3 regions of the Xanthomonas sp. MUS 060 genome follow, and region 3 is predicted to be linked to each of the others. Evidence: predicted binding sites of a transcription regulator. Region 3 holds the regulator's gene; each other region holds the start of a gene.
The links. The regulator FliA, encoded in region 3, starts transcription of late flagellar genes. The targets are predictions, from matches to a motif close to TAAAGTTTNNCNNNCNNNGGCCGATAA.
Positions count from the first base shown of each region.

Region 1: the regulator FliA is predicted to act here: its motif matches at 2,313-2,339, upstream of XANALMUS060_RS10610 (methyl-accepting chemotaxis protein).
Region 2: the regulator FliA is predicted to act here: its motif matches at 4,405-4,431, upstream of XANALMUS060_RS11835 (methyl-accepting chemotaxis protein).

Region 1 is NZ_JZIM01000009.1:109,130-115,319, forward strand. Features, by position in the region: gene XANALMUS060_RS10610 (methyl-accepting chemotaxis protein) at 98-2,206, opposite strand; gene folE (GTP cyclohydrolase I FolE) at 2,659-3,261, shown strand; gene XANALMUS060_RS10620 (DUF3375 domain-containing protein) at 3,339-4,808, shown strand; gene XANALMUS060_RS10625 (DUF4194 domain-containing protein) at 4,795-5,502, shown strand; gene XANALMUS060_RS10630 (SbcC/MukB-like Walker B domain-containing protein) at 5,586-6,190, shown strand, end outside.
Region 2 is NZ_JZIM01000012.1:65,330-71,519, forward strand. Features, by position in the region: gene clpA (ATP-dependent Clp protease ATP-binding subunit ClpA) at 1-1,469, opposite strand, end outside; gene clpS (ATP-dependent Clp protease adapter ClpS) at 1,597-1,917, opposite strand; gene XANALMUS060_RS11820 (NUDIX hydrolase) at 2,068-2,520, shown strand; gene mnmA (tRNA 2-thiouridine(34) synthase MnmA) at 2,517-3,710, shown strand; gene hflD (high frequency lysogenization protein HflD) at 3,707-4,321, shown strand; gene XANALMUS060_RS11835 (methyl-accepting chemotaxis protein) at 4,460-5,650, shown strand; gene XANALMUS060_RS11840 (hypothetical protein) at 5,774-6,085, shown strand; gene XANALMUS060_RS11845 (nitrate/sulfonate/bicarbonate ABC transporter ATP-binding protein) at 6,132-6,190, opposite strand, start outside.
Region 3 is NZ_JZIM01000001.1:562,502-568,691, reverse strand. Features, by position in the region: gene flhA (flagellar biosynthesis protein FlhA) at 1-297, shown strand, start outside; partial or broken gene flhF (flagellar biosynthesis protein FlhF) at 466-2,021, shown strand; gene XANALMUS060_RS02565 (P-loop NTPase) at 2,008-2,892, shown strand; gene XANALMUS060_RS02560 (RNA polymerase sigma factor FliA) at 2,889-3,638, shown strand; gene cheY (chemotaxis response regulator CheY) at 3,657-4,049, shown strand; gene XANALMUS060_RS02550 (protein phosphatase CheZ) at 4,049-4,657, shown strand; gene XANALMUS060_RS02545 (chemotaxis protein CheA) at 4,662-6,190, shown strand, end outside.

The DNA.
Region 1 (6,190 bases), on a different contig from region 3:
GCAGGCACCGCCGGTCATCGCCCGACACCTTGCGTTCACCCATTGCCGCCACCGGTTGCCGCCGAGACCAGGCGGCAACGCTGGCTGCGCTCTGCGCTCAGACGTAGGCGCCGACCTTGAACACTTCCACCGCCTGGGTGAGCTGTGCCGACTGTTCCTCCAGCGAGCGCGCTGCGGTGCTGGCCTCTTCCACCAGGGTCACGTTCTGTTGGGTGGCTTCGTCCATCTTGGCGATGGTTTGGTTCACCTGCTCGATGCCCTGTGCTTGCTCGCGTGAGGCCGCCGAGATGTGGCCCATGATGTCGGTGACGTGCTGCACGCTGGTGACCAACTGGCCCATGGTGGCGCCGGCCTTGTTGACCAGTGCGGCACCATGCGTCACGCGCTGTACCGAGTCGTCGATCAGCGTCTTGATCTCCTTCGCGGCGTTGGAGGCGCGGTGGGCGAGGGTGCCGACTTCCGCGGCGACCACCGCGAAACCCTTGCCTTGCTCGCCGGCGCGCGCGGCTTCCACCGAGGCGTTGAGCGCCAGGATATTGGTCTGGAAGGCGATGCCATCGATCACCGAGATGATGGCGGCGATGCGCTTGGACGCTGCCTCGATGCCGCTCATGGTTTCCACCGCCTGACTCACCACGTCGCGTCCGTTCGTCGCCACGCTGGCTGCGCCCAGCGCAAGTTGGTTGGCACGCTGGGCGTGTTCGGCGTTCTGCTTCACTGTGGAGGTCAGCTCCTCCATCGCGGCGGCGGTTTCTTCCAGGTTGGACGCTTGTTGTTCGCTACGCTGCGCCAGCTCCTGATTGCCGCTGGCGATATCCTCGGCGGCGAAGCCGATATTGTTGGTGGTGCGCTGGATGTGGGCGACGATGTCGGTAAGACGGTGCACGGTGCTGTTGGCATCGTCGCGCATGGTGGCGAACACGCCATGGAAGTTGCCGGACATGCGCACAGTGAGATCGCCCTCGGCGATGCCACGCAACAGTGCCGAGAACTTGCCCAGGTTGGTATCGGCTGTCGCCATCATGGTGTTGAGGTTCTCGACCATGGTGCGGAAGGCATGCTCGAATTTCTCCGGTTGCCCGCGGTGAGCGAAGTCGCCGGCGCAGGCGGCTTCGGCCAGCGTCTGGATCTGCACGTTGATCGCATGCAGGTTTTGTTTGACATGCCGCATCGTGGCGGTGATCGCGGCCTTTTCGCCGGGGTAGTCCGCGATTTCCTGACGCAGGTCGCCGATAGCGTAGCGGCCCATGACCTCGGTGATGCGCAATTGCGTCTGCACATGGGCATCGACCAGGGCGTTGGTGCCGGCGACCATCTGTCCGTATTCGCCGGGGAAGCGTTGCGCATCCATGCGGTAGCTGATCGCACCGGCATCGTGGCGCGTGGCCATTTCGCGTTGCGCCGAGATGACTTCATGCAGGCGCCGCTGCATTTGCTGCATCGCCCGCAGTAATTGCCCGGATTCGTCGTTGGCGGTGGAGGTGTCGGGGCTGCTCAGATCGCCAGCGCCGATGCGCTCGGCCAGACGGAGCGACTGCCGCAGCGGCAATACCACCTGCCGGGTGAGCAGAAAGGCGATGCCGGAGCCCAATAGCAAGGCCAGCACGGTGCAGCCGACCATGAGCACGGCGAAGTCATGCGCGGTGGTCATCGCTTCCTTGGCGGCCTGGCGGTTCTTGGCTTCCTGCAGGTCGATGAAGGCATTGATGCTGGCCAGCCAGTCGACGAAGGCCGGACGCGCTTGCTGCAGCAGCAGCGTTTGCGCCTGGTCTTTGTCGCCGCTGTCGCGCAGGCTGCGCACTTGCACGATCAGCGGCATGGTGCGCTGCTCGATTGCCTGAATCCGCTGCAGGATGGCCTGTTCTTTGGGGTCGTTGGAGGCCGCCAGCATGTCGTCGAGCGGCTGCGCCGAGCGCGCATAGTCTGCGGCCAGTTTGTCGATCAAGTCCTTGGTGGTTTGACGGCTGGCCGGATCGTCCAGCAGCACCACGTCGCGCAGTGCGATCGCGCGATCATGGACGCTGCCGCGGAAATTGATCGCGTAGCGTTGCTTGACGCTATTGACCGCGTTGATGGCGGTCAGGCGTTGGTCGATGCTGTGGACGCGCTCGATGCCGACGACCGTGAGCAGGACCATCAGCACGATGATCGAGAGAAAGCCCAGGGCCAGGCGTTGGCCGATACGCAGATTCGAGAAGACGTGCATGGAGGTGGATTTCGCCGACGTGGGGTGGGAAGCGGGGATAACAGACATGGTGGGGGAGCGAATTGTCGACGGTCGCGCGACTGCGCTTGGCCAAGTGAACATAGGAATAGCGGCGTGCCGCAGGTGAACTGAAGTACATCGCTGCCGCATGGCGATGCCATGATCGAGGCTGGACAGTAAATTCATGTGATAAATATCGCGCAAATACGCCAGAGTACGGTGGCTACTCCCGTGGAAGCCTCTCTGCGGCAACGCGGCGTCCTGTTGTCAATTCCACAATCCACGATGTCACCTTGATCGGCGGTCGCCTGCTCGCCCAGGCTGTACTGCTGAAGCTGCGCGATCGGCGCGTAGAGCGAGGGGATTGGCGGGCAGCCTGCGCGCGGTACCGAAACGGCGTCCTCCAGGCGACTCGGGTACCATGCAGCCCCTCTTACGGGTGTTTCTTCTCGATGGCCGATTCCAAACACACTCCTGTTTCTTCCGTGACCCAGGCCCAGGCCGAGGAGGCGGTGCGTACCCTGCTGCGCTGGGCCGGCGACGACCCGACCCGCGAAGGCTTGCTGGATACCCCGCGGCGGGTCGCCGAGGCTTACAGCGATTGGTTCAGCGGCTACCGCGAGGATCCGCGCGAATATATGTTGCGTACCTTCGAAGAAGTGGCTGGCTACGATGAGCTGATCGTGCTGCGCGACATCGAATACGAAAGCCACTGCGAGCACCACATGGCCCCGATCATCGGCAAGGTCCATGTCGGTTACCTGCCGCGCGGCAAGGTGGTGGGCATCAGCAAGCTGGCGCGGGTGGTCGATGCCTACGCGTGTCGCTTCCAGGTACAGGAAAAGATGACCGCGCAGATTGCGCAATGCATCCAGGACGCGCTGCAACCGCTGGGTGTGGGTGTGGTGGTGGAGGGTTCGCACGAATGCATGACCACCCGCGGCGTGCACAAGCGTGGCGTGAGCATGGTCACCTCGAAGATGCTCGGTACCTTCCGCGAAGATGCGCGTACGCGCGCCGAATTCCTGCGTTTCATCGATTGCGGCGCGCGTTGAGCGTGCCGCATGCGGTGCTGGGTTAGCATGTCCGCGTCGTTGCAACCTTGTCGTTGCTTGCGCTTGGCACACACCCGATGAAACACCGCGCCCGTATCGCCCGCTATCGCGCGCTGCGCGAGCAGCCGTTGTGGAAGCTGATCGCGGCCGATCAGGCACCGGAAATCATCGGTTTGCTGCAAACCTTGCTGCTGGAGAACGAGCGTCGCTTGCCGACGGCGGTCTTGCACGAGCGGCTGCAGCGCATGCTCGACGATCTCAATGCCGATCAACTGGCGCGCGACCTACCGCGCACCGCGCAGGCCTACCTGGCTCACTGGCTGGCCCAGGGCTGGCTGGAGCGCCGGCTGCCGGAGGGCGCGCAGCAGGAAGACTATGAGGTGTCGACCCAGGCCTTGCAGGCGATCCGCTTCGTCGATGGACTGGAACATACGCGCGGCGCCGCCACCGAGAGCCGCCTGGCGCTGGTGATGCAGCAATTGGCGCAGTTGGCGGCGTTGACCGAAACCAATCCGGATGCGCGCTTGTCCGCGTTGCGCGACGAACGTGACCGGATCGATGCGGAAATCGCGCGGGTTTCCGCCGGCAAAGTCGCCTCGCTGGATGGCAAGCGCGCGCTGGAACGCACGCGCCAGGTGATCGCTCTGGCCGACGAGTTGACCGAAGATTTCCGCCGCGTCCGCGACGATTTCGAGCAACTCAACCGCAGCTTCCGCGAACGCATCATCGATGACGATGGCGAGCGTGGCGAGATTCTGGGCAAGCTGTTCGAAGGCGTGGACGTGATCGGTGACAGCGATGCCGGCCGCAGTTTTCAGGCGTTCTGGGCGTTGCTCAACGATGCCGAACAAAGCGCGCAGTTGGATGCGGCGCTGGAGACGTTGTTGTCGCGTGGTTTCGCGCGCAAGCTCGATCGGCGCGAACGCGGCTTCCTGCGCGGGCTGACCGCCACCATGCTCGAACGCGGCGGCCAGGTCCACGATGTGATGCAGCATTTCGCGCGCAGTCTGCGTGGCTTCGTCCAGAGCCGCGGTTATCTCGAACAGCGTCGCCTCAATCAGTTCCTCAAGCAGGCACAGGCCGAAGCGCTGGCACTGCGTGATCGCATTCCCGCGCAGCGCAGCATCGGCCGCGACCTGAAATTGACCAGCAGTCGCCTGCGCTCGTTGTCGCAGTGGCGCTTGCACGATCCGCGTCAGCAACAGATCGATGGCAGCATCCAGCGCAACGCGGCGGCGGCGATCTGCCTGGACAGCGTTGGCGATCTGGTCGCGCAATCGGAGATCGATTTCCGCAGCTTGCGCCGCGATCTGTTCGAGTTGCTCGCCGCGCATCGGCAGTTGTCCATCGCCCAGGTGCTGGCACAGCGTGAGGCCAGCCAGGGTTTGGGCAGCGTGATCGGCTATCTGTCGCTGGGCACGCGCCATGGCGTGGTCCTGCCCGAACAGCACGAACACGCGCACTGGCGTGGTGGCGACGGTCAGTGGCGCAGTGCGCGCATTCCGCTGGTGTGGTTCACCCAGGAGAAACGCCATGAATTGGCATGACCATGCGGATGCGTCCGATGCGGCAGGCGATGTGGATACCGCGACCGCAGCAGATCCCGGCAGCGGATTATTCGCAGGCGACAGTGGTGGTCTGCCGCTGGATGCACGTCGCGCGCTGTGCCAGTTGCTCAGCGGTCCGAGCGTAGACGCGCAGCGGCATAGCACGCTGTGGCCAGCGCTGCTGCGCAACGAGGCGGCGATTCGCAGCGCGCTGTCGGAATTGTTCCTGGAGTTGGTGCTGGATCGCGAAACCGGCATCGCGTTCACCCGCCAGGCCGACACCGGCGAATTGGAAACGCCGGTATTGCTGCGCTCGGCGCCGCTGACCTTCATCGACTCGGTGTTGCTTTTGCACCTGCGTCAACAGTTGGCCGAAGCCGATGCGCGTGGGGTGCGCGCGGTGGTCGAAGAGGCGCAGTTGAGCGACGCGTTGGCTGTCTATGAGAAAAATGTGTCCACCGACCGCGCCGGCTTCCTGCGTCGCGTTGGCAATGCCGTGCAGAAAATGAAGGACAACCATGTCCTGACCCGTTTGCGCGGTGAAGAGCAGCGATACGAAGTTTCGCCCGCGCTCAAACTGTTGTTCTCCGCCGAGGATGTGGCCGCACTGGCCCAGGTCTACCGCGAACTACGCGATGCGCCGGAATCTGCGCAAAACAGTGATGCGGTTGTGGAGGTGTCTGGTGACGGCTAGCCTTTGCCACGCCTCATCACCTTCGTAACGCTGACGACCAACGCAACTCAATTCCAAGTGCATACACGCTCTAGACTGTGCCGATGAAATCCTCCGCGTCTTCCGGTTTGTTCGCCGCCGATTTGCCCGATCCGCGCCTGCAGCAGTTCCGCATGCGGCGCCTGCAGGTCTACAACTGGGGCACGTTTTCCGGCTTGACCGAGGTGCCGATCGCCGCGCGTGGCTTCCTGTTCGTCGGCCGTTCCGGTTCCGGTAAATCCACCTTGCTGGATGCGATGTCGGCATTGCTGACGCCGCCGAGCATCGTCGATTTCAACGCCGCCGCGCGCGAGGCAGAACGCAGTGGCCGCGACCGCAACCTGGTGTCTTACGTGCGCGGCGCCTGGGCCGATCAACAGGACAGTGCCTCCGGCGAAATCGCCACCCAGTACCTGCGCAAGGGCGCAACCTGGACCGCGCTGGTGCTGGAGTATCACGACGACGAGGAGCGCGTGGTCAGCCTGGTACGGCTGTTCTGGATTGCCGGCAGCGGCGCTGCGCCGGGCGATGTGCGCAAGCACTACATGGTGGCTGAGCGTGCGTTCGATATTGCCACCGAGCTGGCCGGCTTCGACCTGGACCTGCGCAAGCTCAAGCAACGTCTGCCTGATGTGCATCACTTCGACAGTTTTGCTGGCTATGCCGAGCG
Region 2 (6,190 bases), on a different contig from region 3:
TTCTCCGGATTGCTCAGGCCCGAACGCGCCAACTTGATCGACGACGCCAGGGTCTCGATGGCCGGGTCCTGACCGAAGATCACCATCTTGAGGTTGCGCTCCAGGTGCTGCAGCACATCCTTGTCGGTGGCGCTGACCTGCTTGGCCGGGATCCGCGCCATCTTGGCGACGATGGTTTCGATCTCCTCGATGTCGATCAATTCCTTGCGCTCACCTTCCGGCAGCAGCCGCTGTCGCGCGCCAGCCTCATCGATCACGTCGATCGCCTTGTCCGGTAGCAAACGGTCGCCGATGTGCTTGACCGATAGGTCAACGGCTGCCTGCAGCGCTTCATCGGCGTAGGTCACGCCATGATGCGCCTCGTACTTGGGCTTGAGGCCTTGCAGAATTTCAAAGGTTTCGCCCACCGTCGGCTCGACGATGTCGATCTTTTGGAAGCGTCGAGCCAGCGCGCGGTCCTTCTCGAAGATGCCGCGATACTCCTGAAAGGTGGTCGAGCCAATGCAACGCAATTCGGCCGAGGATAGCGCTGGCTTGATCAGGTTGGAGGCATCCATGGTGCCGCCGGATGCCGAGCCAGCACCGATGATGGTGTGGATCTCGTCGATGAACAGCACCGCATTGGGCACCTTCTTCAACGCACTCAACACTCCCTTGAGGCGTTTTTCGAAATCGCCACGGTACTTGGTACCGGCGACCAGTGCGCCCAGGTCCAGAGAAAAGATCACCGCATCGGCCAGCACCTCGGGCACGCTGCCTTCGACGATGCGCTTGGCCAAGCCTTCCGCGATCGCGGTCTTACCGACACCCGCCTCGCCCACGTAGAGCGGGTTGTTCTTGCGGCGGCGGCATAGCACCTGGATGGTGCGCTCGATCTCGTCGGCGCGGCCGACCAGAGGATCGATCCGACCATTGCGCGCCTGTTCGTTCAGATTCGTGGCGAACTCGGCCAGCGCATCGCCTTTAGGCTCGCCCTCGCCCACCTCGCTTCTGGCTTCTCCATCGACGGATGGCGCCGCATGTTCGCCCTCTTCGCCCATTTTGGCGATGCCGTGGGAAAGGTAATTGACGATATCCAGCCGGGTGATGTCCTGCTGGTTCAGGAAATACACCGCATGCGAGTCCTTCTCGCCGAAGATCGCCACCAGCACATTGGCGCCAGTGACTTCTTTCTTGCCGGAGGACTGCACGTGGTAGACGGCACGCTGCAGAACCCGCTGGAATCCCAGCGTCGGCTGGGTATCGCGACCGTCATCTTCGGCAAGCCGCGCCACCGAGGCGTCGATGGCTTGTTCCAGATCGTTGCGCAGGCGATCAACGTCCGCTCCACATGCCTTGAGCACAGCTTGCGCAGACGGATTATCGAGCAAAGCCAGTAGCAGGTGTTCGACCGTCATGAATTCGTGACGGGCTTCCCTGGCGCGCTTGTAGCACTGGCCGATGGTCTGCTCTAGATCTTTGCTGAACATGATTCACTCCGACGTCTATTGCCGACAATATTTGGCTTGAGTTGCGAATTACCACAACCGTATCGGATCAGTGTGTTCAGACAGCGTTAGTAAGTCCTGGCAGGCCGATCACATACGCCTAGCACTATCAGGTTTTTTCCATCGTACACAACAGCGGGTGCTGGTTCATCCGCGAGAACTCGTTCACCTGAGCCACCTTGGATTCAGCCACCTCACGGGTGTACAAACCGCACACCCCGCGACCGCGCGTATGCACATGTAGCATCACCTGGGTGGCACGCTCAAGATCCAAGGCAAAAAACTGCTGTAACACGGTCACCACGAACTCCATCGGGGTGTAATCGTCGTTCAGCAAAAGCACCTGGTACATCGGCGGGCGGGCAGTCTCCGGCTTACCGGTCTCTACCATGACGCCATGGTCGTGCTCAGGGGAATTCTTACGGGACATCGCGCAATTATATACGCCCGCTGTCCGGCCGGATTGGACGATCGCCATCACTGCCCGCACAATTCTCTCCTCTCCGATGGCGCTTCGCATGCATCCGACGATTGCGATGGATACCGAACTCAACGACCGCAAGGATGCGTTGTGACGACACTGGCAGCGTCCCACTGGCAGCCCGATGTGACCGTGGCGACCATCGTGGCGCACGATGGCCGCCTGCTGCAGGTGGAAGAAGCCATTGGCGGCGCGTTGGTACTGAACCAACCTGCGGGTCATCTGGAGCCAGACGAGAGCCTGGTGGAGGCCGCTGTGCGCGAGACGCTGGAAGAAACCGGCTGGCAGGTACGTCCCACCGCATTTATCGGTGCCTACCAATGGAAGGCTGATAACGGCCGCCATTACCTGCGCTTCGCGTTTGCTGCCGATCCGCTGGAACACCACCCGCAAAGGCCGCTGGATACCGGTATCGTGCGTGCGCTTTGGATGACTCCAACCGAGTTGCAGAGCGCCCAACCGCGTTGGCGCAGTCCGTTGGTGTGGCGGACCGTGGCCGATTTCCTTGCAGGGCAACGCTACCCGCTAGACCTGTTGCGACAGTTGGCATGAGCGCAACACACATCATGGTCGGCGTCTCAGGAGGGGTGGATTCGTCGGTCGCGGCTTGGCAACTGGTGCAACAGGGGCACGCGGTGTCCGGACTGTTCATGCAGAACTGGGCCGACGACGGCAGCGCCGATGCGCACGAAGGCGCGAGCGACGCCGAAAGCGGGAAATCGAAAGCGAGCGCATGCCGCGCCGAGGCCGACCGACGCGATGCGGTGGCGGTCTGCGGCATGCTCGGCATTCCATTCCATTTTCGCGACTTCTCAAAGGAGTACTGGCAAGGCGTATTCGCGCACTTCCTGGCCGAATACGCTGCCGGGCGCACTCCCAATCCGGACGTGCTGTGCAATCGCGAGGTCAAGTTCAAGCATTTCCTGGACGCGGCACGCGACCTTGGCGCCGAGCGCATCGCGACAGGCCACTATGCGCGGGTGACGTTTACTGATCGTCGTTGGCGGCTGCTGCGCGGGCTGGATCGCAACAAGGACCAAAGCTATTTCCTGCACCAGCTGGGCCAGGCGCAACTCGCTGCGACCCTCTTCCCTGTGGGCGAGCTGCCCAAGGAGCAGGTGCGACGCATCGCCCGCCAAGCGGGTTTGCCGACCCACGCCAAGAAGGACTCCACTGGCATCTGTTTCATCGGCGAACGCGACTTCCGCGCATTCCTGAGCCGCTACCTGCCGGCCCGGCGCGGAGAGATCCGCGACCCGCACGAGCACATCGTGGCCGAGCACCCCGGCGTGTTCTATTTCACCCTGGGCCAGCGCGAAGGCCTGAACATCGGCGGTGTGCGCGGCCGGGCCGCAGCGCCGTGGTACGTGATCGGCAAAGATGTGGCGCGCAATGTGCTGTATGTCGACCAGGACCGCGACAGCCCCCATCTGATGGCCACGCAACTGCGCTCGGAAAACGCGCATTGGATTGCCGGCGCGCCACCAGCGCGGCATTTCGCATGTCGTGCGCAAACCCGCTACCGGCAGGCCGACGAACCGTGCATGGTCGAAGTCAGCGACGATGGCACCCTGACGGTACAGTTCGAGCGTGCGCAACGGGCCGTGACGCCGGGACAATCCCTGGTGCTGTACCAGGGCGAGGAGTGCCTGGGCGGGGCCGTGATCGCCACCACCGATGCCCCGCTGGAGCGCCGTCTGGCGCAGCGGGCGACTGCAACACACGAGGACACCAACCGATGATCGACACCATGGATACGCGCATGCTGGCGCTGGCAGGCATGGCCCAGGCCCTGCAGCAGGTACGCCGTATCGCCGAAACCGGCCACTCGGAGGCATCATTGGTCCGCACTCTGCTCGACAGCGTGTTCCGGATCGATGCACCGAGCGCAGAGGCGGTTTACGGCCACCGCAGCGACTTGGTGCCTGGCATGCGCCTATTGCACCAGTACTTTCGCAATCAAGGTCAGGACGAGGTGTTACCACGCCTGGCGCTGGCGGTCATCCAACTGGAGCGTCGTCTCGTCAGCGACACCGAAACCGATGGCAAAATCAGCCTCGGCATCGCTGGGGCCGCTTTACTGCTGGAAAGGCGTGGCGACAGTACGCATCCTGAGGTAATCGAAGCACTGGGCCAGCTCTATGCTCAGACTATCAGCCACTTACGTCCTCGGGTGATGGTGCAGGGTAATCCACATTATCTCGGTCAGGCCGGGGTGGTCGCGGAGATCCGTGCTCTGCTGTTGGCCGCAGTGCGCTCTGCGGTCCTGTGGCGGCAGTTGGGCGGCAGTTTGTGGGATTTCCTCCTGGCCAAGCGGCGCATGCGTGAAGCCGTAGACCGGGCATTGCGCTGAACCTCAACGCTTCTGCCATCCGATACTCGCCGGATACGTTAATGGATCCGATAGCCTTAAGACGATTAACGCCAGTCCGCACCTAAAGAGCAGGAGGGGGCGGCCGATACAGCAATCGTGACTTTGCCGAGAACGTCCATGTATTCACGCCTCCTGATCCGTCTGGCCGCTCCGCTTGCCCTGACGTTGCTGTTCCCCATCGCTGCCGGCTTCGATTGGCCAGCCCCGGTCCGTTGGGCCATTCTCTCCACGATGACGTTGAGCTGGTTGGGCTTCGCCGCCTGGACCGTCTACAGCCAAGGCCGGCGCTCGCCGGAACAGGCCAAAATCATGCGTGAACAGGATCAATTGCTGAACGAGCTGCGCAGCTTCGTGGGCAATGAGATCGATGGATCGCGCGGGGATATCGAACGTGCCCGCGAACTGATCCGCCAGGCGGTCAGCGGCTTGGGCAACAGCTTCGAGGCAATGAATCGTAAATCGCGTCAGCAGAGCGTGGCGTTGGCACGGATCGTGGATCGTGCTGGCGAAGAAGGCGGCGCCGGGGTGGACGTGGCCCGGTTCGCCCAACATGCCAGCCAGCGTATGGAACAGTTGGTCGAAGCACTGGAACAAGTCAGCGGCCAGAGCAGCACCACGGTGCACTACATCGACGACATGTCGCAGCACCTGGACGGCATCTTCGCCCTACTGGAGGATGTCAAGTCGATCGCCGACCAGACCAACCTGCTGGCGTTGAATGCGGCCATCGAAGCGGCGCGCGCTGGCGAAGCGGGCCGCGGCTTCGCGGTGGTGGCCGACGAGGTACGCAATCTGTCCGAGCGTTCCACCACCTTCAACGAACAGATCCGCAAGCTGGCGCATAGTTCCAAGGACGCCATCGCCAAGGTGCGTGAGACGGTCTCGCACATGGCCTCGCGCGACATGGACCGCTCCCGCGAGGCACGTGCCGAGGCTGCGGCGATGCTGGATAACGTGGCGGCGATCAATCACTCCCTGGGCGACAGCATGCGCGAGATTTCCGAATGCGGCCGCTCCATCGACAGCAGTGTCGCCGAAGCAGTGCGCGCCCTGCAGTTCGAGGACATCGCAACCCAGGCGCTGGGGGGCGTGCATACCCACATGGACCGTCTGGCCGCGATCAACCGCGAAGCGGTGGCCCTGCAGGAACTGTTGCACCGCAATGGCGGAGTATTCGACAGCGAACTGATCGATGCGCTGCAGCGGGTCGGCAAGCGTCTGCGCGATATGCGCACGGAATGGGAGCGCCCGCCGCACAAGCCGGTGGCGCAGCAGAGCATGGGCGCAGGCACGGTGGAATTGTTCTGAGTCTGGCTTGACCGCTTCCGCACTATGAACCGACACGTCCCCGGCCCTACCGGGGCGTGTCGTCTATGCCCTACTCGCTTGGCCTAGCCGATGCATTTCCAGTCCCTTCCCAGAGGTGCGGTCATGTCCTGCGATGCGCGCAGCGATACGAGCGACACGGCACCGAGCGATACATGCGCACCGGCAGCGGACGCAGTTGCTCCAGCAGTGCCGCTGCGTCAGCACACGGGCAGCGTCCTGCGCCGACTGGAAACACTGGCCCAGGCCGAGCTGCACAAGATGCAGATTGCCCGTCCCTCCACGCCGCAGAACGCCTGCATTGACGACAGCGTCTGGGCCAGTCTGGCCTGGGACATGGGATTGAACGGAACCGCCATCGACGCTGCCGGCACGCCGGAACCGATCATCGATTTTGTCTTGCACGACATCGACTGAGCGATCCTCGCCGACGTCACTTTGAGGTCGCTGCTTCGCGCGCCCTTCAGCTGGGGTTTTCCAACGAGAACAGGTCGGCCTGCTTGTCGTAGGCGAAATACTCGG
Region 3 (6,190 bases):
GCATCGGAACTGCCGGTATTCACCCTGGCACCGCAATTGGAACGTGTCTTGCAAGACTCCAGTCAGGGCAACGGTGCAGCGCTGGAACCCGGACTGGCCGAACGCTTGCACCAGAGTCTGGCCGATTGCGTGAGCAAGCAAGAAGCACGCAATGAGCCAGCAGTGGTGCTGGTACCGGCGCAGGTTCGCGCGTCACTGGCACGGTTGGTCCGCCACAGCGTCCCCTCGCTGTCGGTGCTGTCCTACAGCGAAGTGCCGGAAGACAAGCGGTTGAAGTTGGTGGGAACGATCAGTTGAAAGACCCGATCCGGGGACTTCGGACTCGGAAAAGTGTAAAGGCATGAATCGGACAGGACATATGAATATCTGCACACCCGCATACCACCGCTCGGAACGACAACAGCGTCTGTGCCGATTTTTCAGTCCCGCGCTCCCCCTCACGCGTCACGGCGCCAAGGTGTCCCCATGAAAATCAAACGCTTCGTCGCTCCAGACATGCGTACCGCGTTCCGTATGGTGCGCGATGAGCAGGGTCCGGATGCGGTGATCCTGTCCAACCGGCGAACCGACGAAGGTATCGAGATCGTCGCCGCCAGCAACTACGACGAGACACTGGTACAACGCGCTCTGGACGCAGTGCGTCCAGAGGAAACGCCACGTCCGGCCACCACAGCGGCGACGCCACGGCCCGCACGTCAAAAAGCTGCAGGGCCCAACTCGGCGATGGCGATGATGGCCGCGATCAGCGAGCGCCGCAGCAATGCCAGCGCCGCCACGTCGGCGCGGCCGCTTGGCAAGCTCGGCACTGCGACATCGACACTCACGCCACCGGCCGCCGTCCAGGAACCGGCCACTGCCCAGAGCAGCATCCCCGACGATGTGTTCCGCAACGCGCCGATCAACGTCTCGCTGCCAACACCATTTCCCGCTGCCAGTACAACCCTCGCCGCTGCGCCCACCGCCGCGGATACAGCCTGGCACGAAGAGACATCCCCGCCGTGGCACTGGCGCCAGCGAGCACGCCCAAGCTGGTCGCCGAGGCCCCGAGCAAGAGCGCCGAAATTCCGGCAGCCACCACGCTCACCGCAGTTCCCAACTTCCCGGCGCCGCAGAACGACGAACAATTGACGCAACTGCGCGACGAACTGGCGCTGATGCGGCAGATGATCGAACGTGAAATGAATCGACTCACCGACGAGCGCCTGCGCGGCTCGCCGGTACGCGCCCAGGCGCTGGAATTGATGGACGACTACGGCTTCGACGGCGGCATCACCCGCGACGTTGTCATGCAAATTCCCGCCGACCTGGAACTGCACCGCGGCCGCGGACTGATGCTGGGCCTGTTGTCCAAACGCTTGCCGATCGCGGCGTTGGATCCGCTCGAGCAAGGCGGCGTGATCGCCCTGATCGGCCCCACCGGCGCCGGCAAGACCACGACCATCGCCAAGCTGGCCTCTCTCTTCCTGGAGCGCAACGCCGCCCGCGACGTGGCCCTGGTCACCACTGACACCGTCCGCGTCGGTGGCCGCGAACAACTCCATAGTTATGGCCGACAGCTCGGGATCGCCGTTCACGAGGCCGACAGCGATGCCTCGCTACAGCAGCTGCTAAAGCGTCTGGCCGACTACAAATTGGTGCTGATCGACACCGCCGGCATGGGCCAGCGCGACCGCGCACTGGCCGCGCAACTGCACTGGCTGCGCGCCTCACGCGTCGTCCGCTCTTTGCTCGTGCTTCCCACCAACGCCCATTTTTCCGACCTGGACGAAGTCGTGCGCCGGTTCGCCAGCGCCGATCCACAGGGCGTCATCCTGACCAAGCTGGACGAAACCGGACGGTTTGGCAGTGCCTTATCGGTGGTCGTTGACCATCGCCTTCCCATCACCTGGGTGACCGATGGACAGCGTGTGCCGGACGACCTACACCGCGCCAACGCCGCCAGCCTGGTATTGCGCCTTGAAGATTTGCGGCGCGCTGCCGATAAGCCCTGTACTCCGGAGCAGAACCATGCCGTCGCGTGATTACGCCAATCTGACCAATGCGTTTCCCCTATCGGCGACGCGCAACGAACCGCTGGGTCCGGTGCGCACGATCGCTGTGACCGGTGGCAAGGGTGGCGTCGGCAAGACCAACATTTCGGTCAATCTGTCGATGGCGCTGGCCGACATGGGCAAGCGCACGCTGCTTCTGGACGCCGACCTCGGCCTGGCCAACGTCGATGTATTACTGGGGTTGACGCCTAGATTCACTGTGGCCGATCTGGTCGCCGGGCGTTGCACGCTGGAAGAAGCCCTGATCGACATGCCCAACGGGTTGATGGTGGTGCCCGCCGCCTCCGGCCGCCGTTACATGGCCGAACTGCCCCCCGCTCAACACGTCGGCCTGGTCAATGTGTTCTCCGAGTTGCAACGCGACCTGGACATCATGGTGATCGACACGGCCGCTGGCATCACCGACAGCGTACTGACCTTCTGCCAGGCCGCGCAGGACGCCGTCGTGGTGGTCTGCGATGAGCCTGCCTCGATCACCGACGCCTACGCCCTGATCAAAGTCCTTGCACGCGAGCGTGGCATGGACCGGCTGCAGATCGTCGCCAACATGGTCCGCGACGCCAACGAAGGCCGCCTGCTATACGAAAAGCTCAGCCGTGTCTGCGAGAAGTTCCTCGGTGACGTGTCGCTGAACTATCTGGGTTGCGTACCGCAGGACGACTGGCTGCGACTTTCAGTGCAACGCCAGCAACCGGTGGTCAAAGCCTACCCCTCCAGCCCCTCGGCCCAAGCGATCTCCGATATTGCACGGCGCACTTCACGCTGGCAGGCACCGACCGTTCCGAGCGGCAACGTCGAGTTCTTCGTCGAACGCATCATTCAGCGTGGAGTCGCCGCATGAACGCCGCCGCCCACTATCGCGCCGTGCAGCGCAACAGTTCCAATGACTACATCGCGCAACACTCGGACCTGGTGCGACGCATCGCCCATCACCTGGCGGCCAGGCTGCCGGCCAGCGTCGAGATCGACGACCTGATCCAGGCCGGGATGATCGGGCTGATCGAGGCTTCGCGCAGCTACGATGCCGACCAGGGCGCCTCGTTCGAGACCTACGCCTCGATCCGCATCCGCGGCTCGATGATCGACGAGATCCGCCGTGGCGATTGGGTGCCCCGCTCGGTGCACCGACGCGCGCGTGACGCCGCCTCGGCGATCCGCAAGATTGAACAAAATACCGGTCGCGCCGCTGCCGCCAATGAAGTGGCCGCCGCGATGGAAATGCCACTGCCCGAATACATGCGGTTGATGGAAGATGCCGCACGCGGACAAGTACTGAGCCTGGAATCGCGTATCGAGGATCATGGCGAACTGGACACCATCGCCAAGGGCGGCCCCAATCCGCAGCAGATGCTCGAACGCAGCGAATTCGGCCGCGAACTTGGCAAAGCGATCGCGCAATTGCCCGAACGCGAACAATTAGTGCTGTCCCTGTACTACGAGCAGGAATTGAATCTCAAGGAAATCGGCGCGGTCCTCGGAGTCAGCGAGTCGCGCGTGTGCCAGATCCACGGTCAGGCCACGGTACGGTTGCGCGGACGCCTGAAGGCATTCGAAGCCGCCGACGCAGGCCTGGAAGACGAAGAATAAGAACCTAGGGAGTTAGCGGTGAATAAAAACATGAGGATTTTGATCGTGGACGATTTTTCGACGATGCGGCGCATCGTCAAGAACCTGCTCGGCGATCTTGGCTTCACCAACACCGCCGAAGCCGAAGACGGCAACAGCGCGCTGGCCGCATTGCGCTCGGCCCCGTTCGAGTTCGTGGTCACAGACTGGAACATGCCCGGCATGACCGGCATCGATTTGCTGCGCAACATCCGCGGCGACGACAAGCTCAAGCATTTACCGGTACTGATGGTCACAGCCGAGGCCAAGCGCGAGCAAATCATCGAAGCCGCGCAGTGCGGTGTGAACGGCTACATCATCAAACCGTTCACCGCGCAAACACTGCAAGAAAAACTGGGCAAGATCTTCGAACGCCTTGGAGCAACTGCCTGATGGAAGTGACAGCTGAACGCACTGCCCTGATCGAACGCCTCCAAGGTGCGCTGGACGCACTGGAGAGCGGTGACGAAGCCGGCTGGCGCAGAGAGATCGATACCCTCGCCGCTTGGCGCACACGCCCCATGATGCAGGGCCTGAGCCGACTTGCGCGCGATCTGGGCCAAGCGCTGGGCGAACTGCCAGTAGTGCCCAGCGACGCCGGCGAACTGGATGACGCCTGTTCGCGGCTGGACCATGTGGTGGCAATGACCGAACAGGCCAGTCACCGCACCTTGGATCTAGCAGAGCAATGCCGTGGACTCGCCGATCAATTGCGTGCCGGCGGCCTGAGCGAGGACCAGGGCGAGATCCTGGACAAGATCCGCCACAACCTCACCGAAATGGCCCTGGCGCAGAGCTTCCAGGACCTGACCGGGCAGATCATCCGCCGCGTCGCCGGAATCGTGCGCCGTGTGCACGAAGGGTTCGGCGCGCTGGGATTACCGCCAAAGGAAGAAAAAAAGGCCGATGGCAGCCTGGCTGGCCCGGCATTGCCCGGCTTGGATCGCCACGGCGTGTCGCAAAACGACGCCGACGACCTGTTGTCCGGATTGGGGTTGTAATCGTATGAGCGCCGTATCAGACGACATCGCTGCCGACTTCATCATCGAGGCCCAGGAAATCCTGGACCGCCTAGGCGAACAGTTGGTGTCGCTGGAGCAGGCGCCTGATGACAGCAGCCAGCTCAACGCCGTGTTCCGAGGCTTCCATACCCTCAAGGGCGGCGCCGGTTTCTTGTCGATCAACGCCATGGTCGAGTTGTGCCATGCCGCCGAAGAGACCCTGGGCATGGCCCGCGCTGGCCAGGCCACACTGGAAGCGCGTCATTTCGACGCCGCACAACAATCGCTGGACTACCTGCAATCGATGCTCGATGCGTTCGGTAGCGGCAACGAGCCACCACGCGCCCCGGCACAATTGATCGCGCAATTCGCCGCAGGTGAAGAGGAAGCCGCAACGCCATCCCCCGCTGCAACAGCCAGCAAGAGCAGTATGCCGGTTGGAGGAAATGGCGCCGATTCGGACCTGATCAGCGACGACGAATTCGAAGCCCTACTCGACAATCTACACGGCGGTGCCGCGCCTGCGGCCAAACCACAACTTGCGCCAGCACCAAGTCCCAAGTCCAACGCGCCAGCAGCGGCAGCCAAGCCGGGCGTCGCGGCAAAGGCGAGCGAACCCGAACAAACCGTGCGCGTGGACACCAAACGCCTTGACGCCATCGTCAACATGATCGGCGAGTTGGTGTTATCGCGCAATCGACTCAAGACACTGCGTGCGCGCTTGCGCGACGAAGAGCTGGATCGTGCAGTCAGCACGTTGGATATCGCCACCGCGCGGCTGCAATCGGCGGTCATGCGCACACGCATGCAACCGGTGGGCAAGGTGTTCTCGCGCTTCCCGAAGGTCGCGCGCGACGTTGCCCGTTCTTTGCAGAAAGAAGTGGAATTGGAACTGATCGGTGCCGACACCGAACTGGACCGTAATCTGGTCGAGGCATTGGCCGATCCGCTGGTCCATTTGGTGCGCAACGCGATCGACCATGGCATCGAGGCGCCCGCGCTACGCGAAGCCACCGGCAAGCCGCGTGGCGGCCATGTGCGCCTGTCTGCACAACAAGAAGGCGACTACGTCACCATCGAAGTGCAAGACGACGGTGCCGGCATCGATCCGGAGCGGTTGCGTGCCAAGGCGCGCGAAAAGGGCTTGATCGATCCGGAAGCCGCTGTACGACTGAGCACCGAGGAATGCCTGCATCTGGTGTTCCTGCCTGGCTTCTCGACCAAATCCGAAGTCACCGACATTTCCGGCCGTGGCGTCGGCATGGATGTGGTGCAGTCGCGCATCCGAGAACTCAGCGGACAAATCCAGATCCAATCCGAATTGGGCCGCGGCAGCCGCTTCCTGATCCGCGTGCCACTGACCCTGGCGATCTTGCCAACCCTGCTGGTGCAGGCCGGCGATAGTGTCTATGCACTGCCCTTGGCGCGCGTGGTCGAAGTACTGCATGCGCCACGCCGCTCGCTGGGCTGGTTCGACGGCCGCGCCGTACTCGACCGGCAATCGCATACGCTGCCATTGGTGGATCTGCGCCA